DNA from 2 places in the Aeromicrobium sp. JP4 genome. Region 2 is predicted to be linked to the other one. Evidence: predicted binding sites of a transcription regulator. Region 2 holds the regulator's gene; the other holds the start of a gene.
The links. Region 2 encodes HrcA, which represses chaperone genes, less so after heat shock. Its sites were predicted from a motif close to TTGGCACTCGNNNNNNNCGAGTGCCAA; they were not measured.
Positions count from the first base shown of each region.

Region 1: a site for HrcA is predicted at 1,934-1,960, ahead of groL (chaperonin GroEL). Genes of this name have one in related genera too.

Region 1 is NZ_CM143290.1:2,461,086-2,466,148, forward strand. It holds SAM riboswitch class I at 1-1, shown strand, start outside; gene thrC (threonine synthase) at 1-1,275, shown strand, start outside; gene ACY1JX_RS12075 (ubiquitin-like small modifier protein 1) at 1,308-1,586, shown strand; gene ACY1JX_RS12080 (cold-shock protein) at 1,686-1,889, shown strand; gene groL (chaperonin GroEL) at 1,994-3,631, shown strand; gene ACY1JX_RS12090 (acyltransferase) at 3,700-4,449, shown strand; gene ACY1JX_RS12095 (sugar transferase) at 4,852-5,063, shown strand, end outside.
Region 2 is NZ_CM143290.1:1,017,225-1,022,287, reverse strand. It holds gene ACY1JX_RS05030 (lysylphosphatidylglycerol synthase domain-containing protein) at 1-736, shown strand, start outside; gene ACY1JX_RS05025 (DUF3097 domain-containing protein) at 723-1,556, opposite strand; gene ACY1JX_RS05020 (hypothetical protein) at 1,549-1,977, opposite strand; gene hrcA (heat-inducible transcriptional repressor HrcA) at 2,091-3,107, shown strand; gene dnaJ (molecular chaperone DnaJ) at 3,145-4,293, shown strand; gene ACY1JX_RS05005 (histidine triad nucleotide-binding protein) at 4,315-4,659, shown strand; gene ACY1JX_RS05000 (PhoH family protein) at 4,677-5,063, shown strand, end outside.

The DNA of each region.
Region 1 (5,063 bases), 1.4 Mb from region 2:
GGAGTCTTCGTGAGCGTCACGACCCCCGAGACCACCACCCTCCGCGAGGGTGCCTTCGGCCCCGCCACCGCCCTGAAGTGCCGCGAGTGCGGCGCCACGCGCGAGCTCGGTCCCCACTACGCCTGTTACGAGTGCTTCGGTCCGCTGGAGATCGCCTACGACTTCGGCGCGGTGACGCGCGAGCAGATCGAGGCGGGCCCGGCCAACATCTGGCGCTACAAGGCCCTGCTGCCGGTCCCCGACGACATCGAGAGCAGCCCGAACCTCGAGCCCGGCTTCACCCGGCTGCTCGACGCCCGCAACCTCGCCGCCGAGCTCGGCCTGGCGAAGCTGTGGGTCAAGGACGACAGCACCAACCCCACCAACTCCTTCAAGGACCGCGTCGTCGCGTGCGCGCTGAGCGCGGCCCGCGAGTTCGGCAGCAAGGTCTTCGCGTGCCCCTCCACCGGCAACCTCGCCAACGCGGTCGCCGCGGCCGGCGCGCGGGCCGGCATCCGCACGGTCGTGTTCATCCCGAGCAACCTCGAGACGCCCAAGCAGGTGAACTCGGCGATCTTCACCGAGAACCTCGTCGCGGTCGACGGCAACTACGACGACGTCAACAAGCTGGCCAGCGAGATCGCCGGCGAGGAGGACGGGTGGGCGTTCGTCAACGTGAACGTGCGCCCCTTCTACGCCGAGGGCTCCAAGACGCTCGGGTACGAGATCGCCGAGCAGCTCGGCTGGCGCCTGCCCGACCAGATCGTCATCCCCGTCGCCTCCGGCTCGCAGCTGACCAAGGTGCACAAGGCGTTCGGCGAGCTCATCGCGCTCGGCCTGGTCGAGGACAAGCCCTACCGGGTGTTCGGCGCGCAGGCCACGGGCTGCAACCCCGTCGCCACGGCGTACAAGGACGGCGTCGACGCGATCCGGCCCGTGCGGCCCGACACGATCGCCAAGTCGCTCGCGATCGGCAACCCGGCCGACGGCATCTACGTGCTCGACATCGCCCGCTCCACCGGCGGCGGCGTCGAGGAGGTCGACGACGACCAGATCCGCGACGGCATCGTGCTGCTGGCGCGCACCGAGGGCATCTTCACCGAGACCGCGGGCGGCACGACCGTCGCCGTGCTGAAGAAGCTCGTCGAGACCGGTCAGCTCGACCCCGAGCTGGAGACCGTGGTGATCAACACCGGTCACGGCCTCAAGACGCTCGACGCCGTCGCCGGATCCGTCGGCGCCCGCGCCACCATCGCCCCCACCTACGACGCCTTCACCGCGGCCGGCATCGCCTGAGCCGTCCGACCGAACCACCCGAGGAGACCCCCATGGCCGTGTCCGTCCGCATCCCCACGATCCTGCGCAGCTACACGAACGACGAGTCCCAGGTCAGCGCCGAGGGCGACCGCCTCAGCGACGTGCTGGAGTCGCTCGAGACGACCTACCCCGGCATCCGGGCGCGCATCGTCGATGAGGACGGCAAGCTGCGCCGCTTCGTGAACGTCTACGTGGCGGAGGAGGATGTCCGCTTCGCCGACGGCCTCGACACCCGGACCCCCGACGGCACCCAGATCTCGGTCATCCCGGCCGTTGCCGGCGGCTGCTGAGTCCCTCCCCGGCAATCCCGCGTAGGAGGATCGGGGCTGCTGCCGATACGCTGGCTCTGGTCCGGCCGCGGGCCTTTCCGCGCAGAACAAGGTGGTCTCATGGTGCATGGCACCGTCAAGTGGTTCAACTCCGACAAGGGTTACGGCTTCATCGCCGTCGAGGGCCAGGACGACGTCTTCGTCCACTGGTCCAAGATCGCGATCAACGGGTTCAAGACCCTCGAGGACGGCCAGAACGTCGAGCTGGAGGTCGTCGACGGCCCCAAGGGACGTGAGGCCGAGAACGTGCAGCCCCTGCACTAGCGCTTCGGGCGACCTCGGGTGCGGGGTCGCTTGAACGGTGGGGATTAGCACTCGTATAGTGAGAGTGCTAGTTCCACTTCTACTTATGTCGGAGACACGCACCCATGGCCAAGTCCATCGCATTCAACGAAGAAGCCCGGCGCGGGCTCGAGCGGGGCATGAACCAGCTCGCCGACGCCGTCAAGGTCACCCTCGGCCCCAAGGGCCGGAACGTCGTCCTGGAGAAGAAGTGGGGAGCCCCCACGATCACGAACGACGGCGTCTCCATCGCCAAGGAGATCGAGCTCGAGGATCCCTACGAGAAGATCGGTGCCGAGCTCGTCAAGGAGGTCGCCAAGAAGACCGACGACGTCGCGGGTGACGGCACCACCACCGCCACCGTCCTGGCCCAGGCGCTCGTGCGCGAGGGTCTGCGCAACGTCGCCGCCGGCGCCAACCCGATGGGCCTGAAGAAGGGCATCGAGATCGCCGTCGAGGCCATCAGCGAGCAGCTGCTCGCCATGGCGAAGGACGTCGAGACCAAGGAGCAGATCGCCTCCACCGCCTCCATCTCCGCCGCTGACACCACGGTCGGCGAGATCATCGCCGAGGCGATGGACAAGGTCGGCAAGGAAGGCGTCATCACCGTCGAGGAGTCGAACACGTTCGGCCTCGACCTCGAGCTGACCGAGGGCATGCGCTTCGACAAGGGTCACCTGTCGGGCTACATGGTCACCGACCCCGAGCGCATGGAGACCGTGCTCGAGGATCCGTACATCCTGATCGTCAACAGCAAGATCACCACCGTCAAGGACATGGTCCCGGTGCTGGAGAAGGTCATGCAGACCGGCAAGCCGCTGGCCATCATCGCCGAGGACGTCGAGGGCGAGGCGCTGGCCACCCTCATCGTCAACAAGCTGAAGGGCACCTTCAAGTCCGTCGCCATCAAGGCGCCCGGCTTCGGTGACCGTCGCAAGGCGATGCTGACCGACATCGCGATCCTCACCGGTGGCGAGGTCATCAGCGAGGAGGTCGGCCTCAAGCTCGAGAACGCCGACCTGACGCTGCTCGGCACCGCGCGCAAGGTCGTCACGACCAAGGACGAGACCACCATCGTCGAGGGTGGCGGCGACGAGGCCCAGATCCAGGGCCGCGTGGCGCAGATCAAGGCCGAGATCGAGAACAGCGACTCGGACTACGACCGCGAGAAGCTCCAGGAGCGCCTCGCCAAGCTGGCCGGCGGCGTGGCCGTCATCAAGGTCGGCGCGGCCACCGAGGTCGAGCTCAAGGAGCGCAAGCACCGCATCGAGGACGCCGTCCGCAACGCCAAGGCGGCCGTCGAGGAGGGCATCGTCCCCGGCGGCGGTGTCGCGCTCGTCCAGGCCAGCAAGGCCGCGTTCGAGAAGCTCGAGCTCGAGGGTGACGAGGCCACCGGCGCGAACATCGTCCGCGTCGCCACCTCGGCCCCGCTGAAGCAGATCGCCATCAACGCCGGCCTCGAGGGCGGCGTCGTGGCGGAGAAGGTCGCCAACCTCGAGCAGGGCCAGGGCCTCAACGCGGCCACCGGCGAGTACGTCGACATGATCGCGACCGGCATCATCGATCCGGCCAAGGTCACGCGCTCGGCGCTGCAGAACGCCGCGTCGATCGCCGCGCTGTTCCTGACCACCGAGGCCGTCGTGGCCGACAAGCCGGAGCCCGCGGGCGCGGCCGGCGCGCCCGACATGGGCGACATGGGTGGCATGGGCGGCATGGGCTTCTGATCCCAGCTGTTCCACGGGACCCCGGCACCTCACAGGTGCCGGGGTTCCGTGCGTCCGGGGGTGCGAGGATGTCCGGCGTGACCTCCTGGCTCGACCTGTCCCGGACCGACGACGCGATGACGCCCGACCACCGGGACCGGCTCGTGGCCGCCGGCGTGGACCCCGCCCGCCTCGACGCGCTCGACTGGCGGCGGATGGACGGGCCGCTGCCCTCCTGGTGGAACGACCTCGGCAACGCGCTGTACGCGGCGCCCGGGGCGCGGCTGCCCGACCACGTCGTCGCGGCGCTGACCACCTTCTACTTCCAGGACGCGCTGATCGTGGTCGGTGCGCCGATGGACCACCTGACGTCGCTGCTCGTCGGCGGGAACGAGGCGACCGTCTTCCTCGACGAGCGCGTCGTGCTCACGGCGGGGGAGCTGTACTGCGGTCCGGGCTCCTCGATCGTCCTGCACGGGCCCCTCGTGGCCACCCGGTCGCCCGTCGTCGACGCGCGCAACGGCGGCCGTGTCGTGGCCGCGGGCGACCAGCTGTGGGCGGCCGGGGTCTACATCGCCACCGACGACATGCACCGGCTCGAGGACGCGGTCACGGGGGAGCGGATCAACCCCTTCGGCGCCACGATCCGCATCGGTCACCACGTGTGGCTGTGCCGTGAGTCGGTCGTCTCGGGCCACGTCGAGATCGGCGACCACGTCTGCGTCGGTCTGAGGGCCGTCGTGCGGGGTCAGAAAGTGCCTCCGAACGTGGTGGTGGCGGGGTCACCGGGACGTGTGGTGCGTGAGGGAACCACGTGGTCGTTCGACGACGCCCCATGAGCCCAAAAAATCGCCTCTGATGCTGGAAACTTCAAGTTACCCCTGAGGCTTGTGCGCGAATCGATGCGTTCGCCTGCACGGATCGCGACAAACCGCAGTCTGGGGAAATGTGACGTGCGCTACATGCGGGAATTTGCAGAATGCCCTGACACACGTCCCGGCATGGCCTACTTTCGAGGGGAAAGACAGGGGCATCGCGTCATTCGGTGGCCGTCGGAGGGGGAATCCGGCGGAGGGAGACATCGGGTGCGGGGGAACCGGGCCGGGGGGCTGGCCTACGGGCTTGTATCGGCACCACTCAACGACGCTCTTGGCTGAGTACGCAGACACGACGGCACGTGTGCCGCGGTGAGGCGGAGGGGTCCGCAGCACGTCACCGCAGGTGCGCATTGGGGAGTTGGCATGACTTCAGCGATCGACGGGCGCGATGAAACCGTCCTTCCGCTGCGCCTGGTGGAGCCCATCACCAGCGACCCCGGCACCGGATCACCTTCGGTCCACCGGGAACTCACGGCGATGCCCACGGGGCGTTCGTCACTGGAAGCACTCGTCCGCCAGGGACTCGTCGGGCACCTCGTCGTGCTCGCGGGAACGATCGTCGCCGGCCTCGTCGT
Region 2 (5,063 bases):
CACGGTCGCCCCTCCGCCCTCCGACGTCGTGCTGCGGCTGGCGATGTTCGGGTCCTGGGGGATCCCGGCGCCGGCGGGCCTGGCCGGCACCGTCATGAACACCGTGACGTTCTACGTGGTGCGATTCGGCGCGCCGCTGCTGGGGATCGCGCTGATGCTCGGCCTCGGCACGTTCTACCTCGGCGAGTTCGTCCCCGCCGTCCTGAGCGGTTCGGTGAGTGCCGCACTCCTGGCCGTCGTGTGGCTGGCGTTCCGCGGCGAGGCGTTCACGGTGGGTTTCGCCCGCCGGCTGGCACGGTTCGTCGGACGGATGCGCCACGGGGTCGACCCCGAGGCGTGGGCTGCCTGGGCGGCGGACTTCCGCGGGCGCGTCGTCGACCGCGTCCCGTGGGCACTGCCGCGCTCGGTACTCGCCCTCGTGGCGATGGTCGTCGTCGATGCGACGCTGATCGTCGCGTCGCTGCGGTTCGTCGGGGTCACCACGTCGGAGGTTCCCGCCATCGAGGTGCTCGTGGCCTTCCTCGTCGCCTACCCGCTGACGCTGTTCCCCTTCTCGGGGCTCGGCATCCTCGACGCGGTCGTCGTCGCGACCCTGCTGGCGATCGAGGCCGGCGCGGACGAGGCCGAGCTCGTGGCGGGCTTCGTGATCTGGCGCACGATCACGATCGCGGGGCCGCTCGTGCTGGGGCTGCTCTCCGTGGGGCTGTGGAAGCTGCAGCTGCTCAGGGCGAGGTGACGAAGTCGATGAGCTCCTCGACCCGGCCCAGGAACGCGGGCTCGAGGTCGGTCCAGGAGTCGACCCGGCCGAGGATCGCCTTCCAGGCCCGCGCGATGTCGGCCTGGTCGTCGTGCGGCCAGCCCAGGTGGGCGCAGATGCCGCGCTTCCACTCGATGCTCCGCGGGATCGTCGGCCAGGCGTCCATGCCGAGCCGCTGCGGCTTGATCGACTGCCAGACGTCGACGTAGGGGTGCCCGACCACGAGCAGGTGCGGCACGTGCGCGACCTCGTCGGCGAGACGCTGCTCCTTCGATCCGGGCACCAGGTGGTCGACGAGCACGCCGAGCCGGCGCTTCGGACCGGGGGAGAAGTCGCGGACGATCGCCGCCAGGTCGTCGATGCCGTTGAGGTACTCCACGGCCACGCCCTCGGCGCGCAGGTCGTCGCCCCAGACCTTCTCGACGAGCTCGGCGTCGTGGCGGCCCTCGACGTAGATCCGGCTGGGCAGCGCGACCTTCGCCCGGGTGTCGGCGGCGATCCGCGAGCCCGAGGCGGTGCGGGTGGGCGCGGCCTTCCCCTTCGGCGTGGGGGCGACCAGCACGACCGGCTTGCCCTCCAAGAGGAAGCCGGGGCCGAGCGGGAAGACCTTGCGTCGCAGGCGCCGGTCCTCGAGCTGGACCGTGCCGAGGTCGCGCTCGACGCGCATGATCTCGCCGACGAAGCCCGTGGAGGCCTCCTCCACGACGAGGCCGGTGTCGGCAGCCACCTCGGTGGAGCGGCCGCGGGCGGGCCGGCGCCAGTCGCCGGAGAGGACGTCGGAGCCGTAGCGGTCAGCCATGGCCGAACCACACTCCCAGGAGTCGCTGGTGGAAGTCCTCGACGTCGTCCTTGGTGCCGCTGTCGAGGGTGTCGTGCACGATCAGCCCGATCGCCAGGTCGACCGCCGCGGGCCAGCTCTCGGGCACGGTGGCGGGGATCTCGTCGGTGACGAGTGCGCCCAGCGCGACGTCGGGGGAGTGGCCGGGCCGGGTGACCACCATGACCAGCTCGCCGCCCTCCGGGCCGTGGCCGAGGTGGCTGACCTCGACGAAGGCCTCGCCCACGGCACTCGCCCAGACCGCGGCCATCGTCCCGCCGCGCGACTCGTGCGCGACGGTGGTCCCGTCGGCGGCCGTCACGGCGTAGGGGGTGTACACGAGCACCTGGCCGCCGTCGGCGACCTCGATCGCGCCGTCGGGGCGTACGGAGACCTCACTCACCCCGACAGGTTGCCATGCCGCCCGGCGGCCTCCGCGCAGGCGCACCGCCCTCGACGACCTCGGTAGACTGGCACTGGTCAGGTTCGAGTGCCAGCAGCGTGGGAGGTGACAGCGTGATCGAGGACCGTCGGCTCAACGTCCTGCGAGCCATCGTCGAGGACTACGTCGCCACGCAGGAGCCCGTCGGCTCCAAGGCGCTCGTCGAGCGTCACCGCCTCGGCGTCTCGTCGGCCACGATCCGCAACGACATGGCGGCCCTCGAGGACGAGGGCTACCTCACGGCGCCGCACACCAGCGCCGGCCGGATCCCCACCGACAAGGGCTACCGGATGTTCGTCGACCGGCTGGCCGAGGTCAAGGCGCTCTCGGTCGCCGAGCGCCGCGCCATCGAGACGTTCCTCTCGGGCGCCATCGACGTCGACGACATCGTCATGCGCAGCGTGAAGATCCTCGCGCAGCTGACGAACCAGGTCGCGATCGTCCAGTACCCGTCGCTCACGCGCTCCACCGTCCGTCACGTGGAGCTCGTCGCGCTCGAGGGCTCGCGCGTGCTGATCGTCGTGATCACCAGCAGCGGCCGCGTCGAGCAGCGCATCGTCGAGCTCGCGCAGACCCCCGGCGAGGGCCTGCTGAGCGACCTCAAGTCGCGCATCGTCCGCGCCACGCTGGGCGAGCGGCTGCCCGAGGCCTCGCTGCGGCTGGCCGAGCTGATCGACACGTTCGCCACCGACGACCGCCCGGTCGTCACCTCGATCGTCACGACCCTGGCGAACACGTTCTCCAACGAGCGCTCCGACGAGCGCGTGGCGGTCGGCGGCACGGCGAACCTCGCGCGCTTCGGCGCTGACTTCGACACCGCGATCCGTCCCGTGCTGGAGGCGATGGAGGAGCAGGTCGTGCTGCTGCACCTGCTCGGTGAGGCCACGGTCGGACCGCACGTGCGGATCGGGCGCGAGACGGGCCGCGACGACCTGTCGGGCACGGCCGTCGTGTCCAGCAACTACGGACCCGACGGCGAGAGCTTCGCCCAACTGGGCACCATGGGACCGACGCGCATGGACTACCCCGCCACGATGGCCGCCGTCGGCGCCGTCGCCCGCTACGTCGGGCGGATCCTCGCCGACGGCTGAGCGATCCACCCCAGGAATTGCGAGAGAGAAAGAGACCTTGGACTACTACGAACTGCTGGGCGTGTCCCGCGAGGCGACCCCGGAGGAGCTGAAGAAGGCGTACCGCCGGCTGGCCCGCCAGCTGCACCCGGACGTCAACGACGCCCCCGACGCGTCCGAGCGCTTCAAGGAGGTCACCACGGCCTACGAGGTGCTGTCCGACCCGCAGAAGCGCGCCGTCTACGACCGTGGCGGCGACCCGCTGTCCGCCGGTGGCGGCATGGGCGGCGGCTTCGGCCAGGGCTTCAGCTTCGACGACATCATGGATGCGTTCTTCGGCCAGACGTCCTCGCGCGGCCCGCGCCCGCGCGTGCAGCGCGGCCAGGATGCGCTGCTGCGCCTGTCGATCTCCCTCGCGGAGGCCGCGTTCGGCGTCAGCCGCGAGATCAAGGTCGACACCGCGGTGACCTGTGAGGTCTGCGACGGCACCGGCGCGAACGAGGGCTCCGAGCCGGTCACGTGCGGCACCTGCCACGGCCACGGCAACGTCCACCACGTCCAGCGCTCGCTGCTCGGCGACATCCGCACCTCGCGTCCGTGCCCCACGTGCCACGGCTACGGCACGGTCATCCCCGACCCCTGCCGCGAGTGCAACGGCGAGGGCCGCGTCCGCTCGCGCCGCAGCCTGCAGGTCAACGTGCCCGCCGGCGTCGACGACGGGAACCGGATCCAGCTCGCCGGCGAGGGCGAGGTCGGCGCGGGCGGTGGCCCGGCCGGCGACCTCTACATCGAGGTCAAGGTGGCCCGCCACCCCGTCTTCACGCGCCAGGGCGACGCCCTCGCGTGCCAGATCACGGTCCCGATGACCGCTGCCGCGCTGGGCACCCGCATCGACCTGCCCACCCTCGACGCGGAGCGCGACGAGGTCGACGACGCCGAGCGCTCCGTCCCGATCGAGGTGCCGCCGGGCACCCAGTCGGGCGAGACCGTGGTGGCCCGTGGCTTCGGCGTCCCGCGCCTGCGCGGCTCGGGTCGCGGCGACCTCACCGTGCACGTCGTGGTGGAGACCCCGCGCGAGCTCGACGCCGAGCAGCGCGAGCTGCTCGAGAGGCTCGCCGCCGCGCGCGGCGAGGAGCACGTCGACCCGGTCGTGGGTCACAACTCGCGCTCCGGCGTCTTCGGCCGCATCCGCGACGCCTTCAAGTGAGCCGGTCGCTAGAGTCGGCGCATGGCTGCTGACTGCATCTTCTGCAAGATCGTCGCGGGCGAGATCCCGGCCGACGTCGTCGCCGAGTCCGAGCACACGATCGCGTTCCGGGACATCAACCCGAAGGCGCCGGTGCACGTGCTCGTCGTGCCGAAGGTGCACGAGCGCGACGCGGCGTCCCTCGCCTCGGCGGAGCCCGCCGTCGCGGCCGAGCTGCTGGCCCAGACGCGTGTGGTGGCCTCGCAGGAGGGGTACGAGGACTACAACCTGGTGTTCAACACCGGGGAGAACGCGGGACAGACCGTCTTCCACGCGCACGTGCACGTGCTGGCCGGCGTCGACGTCTCGAAGCTGTTCCTGGCCTGACGCTACGCTGGAGGGGTATGACTGACGACACTGCACAGCCACGACACACGGTGACGATTCCCGCGTCCGTGCCCCTGGTCTCCCTGTTCGGGCCCGCCGACGAGTTCCTGCGCCTCATGGAGTCCGCCTTCGAGGCGAAGATCCATGCGCGCGGGAACGAGGTCACGATCACGGGCGAGCCCTCCGAGGCCGCCCTGGTCGAGCGACTCCTCGACGAGCTCGTGACGATCCTGCGCACGGGTCAGGCGCTCAGCGCCGAGACCGTGGAGCGCAGCATCGGCATGCTCCGCACCGAGACGCAGGAGCGCCCGGCCGACGTGCTGAGCCTCAACATCCTGTCCAGCCGCGGGCGCACGATCCGGCCCAAGACGCTCAACCAGAAGAAGTACGTCGACGCGATCGAC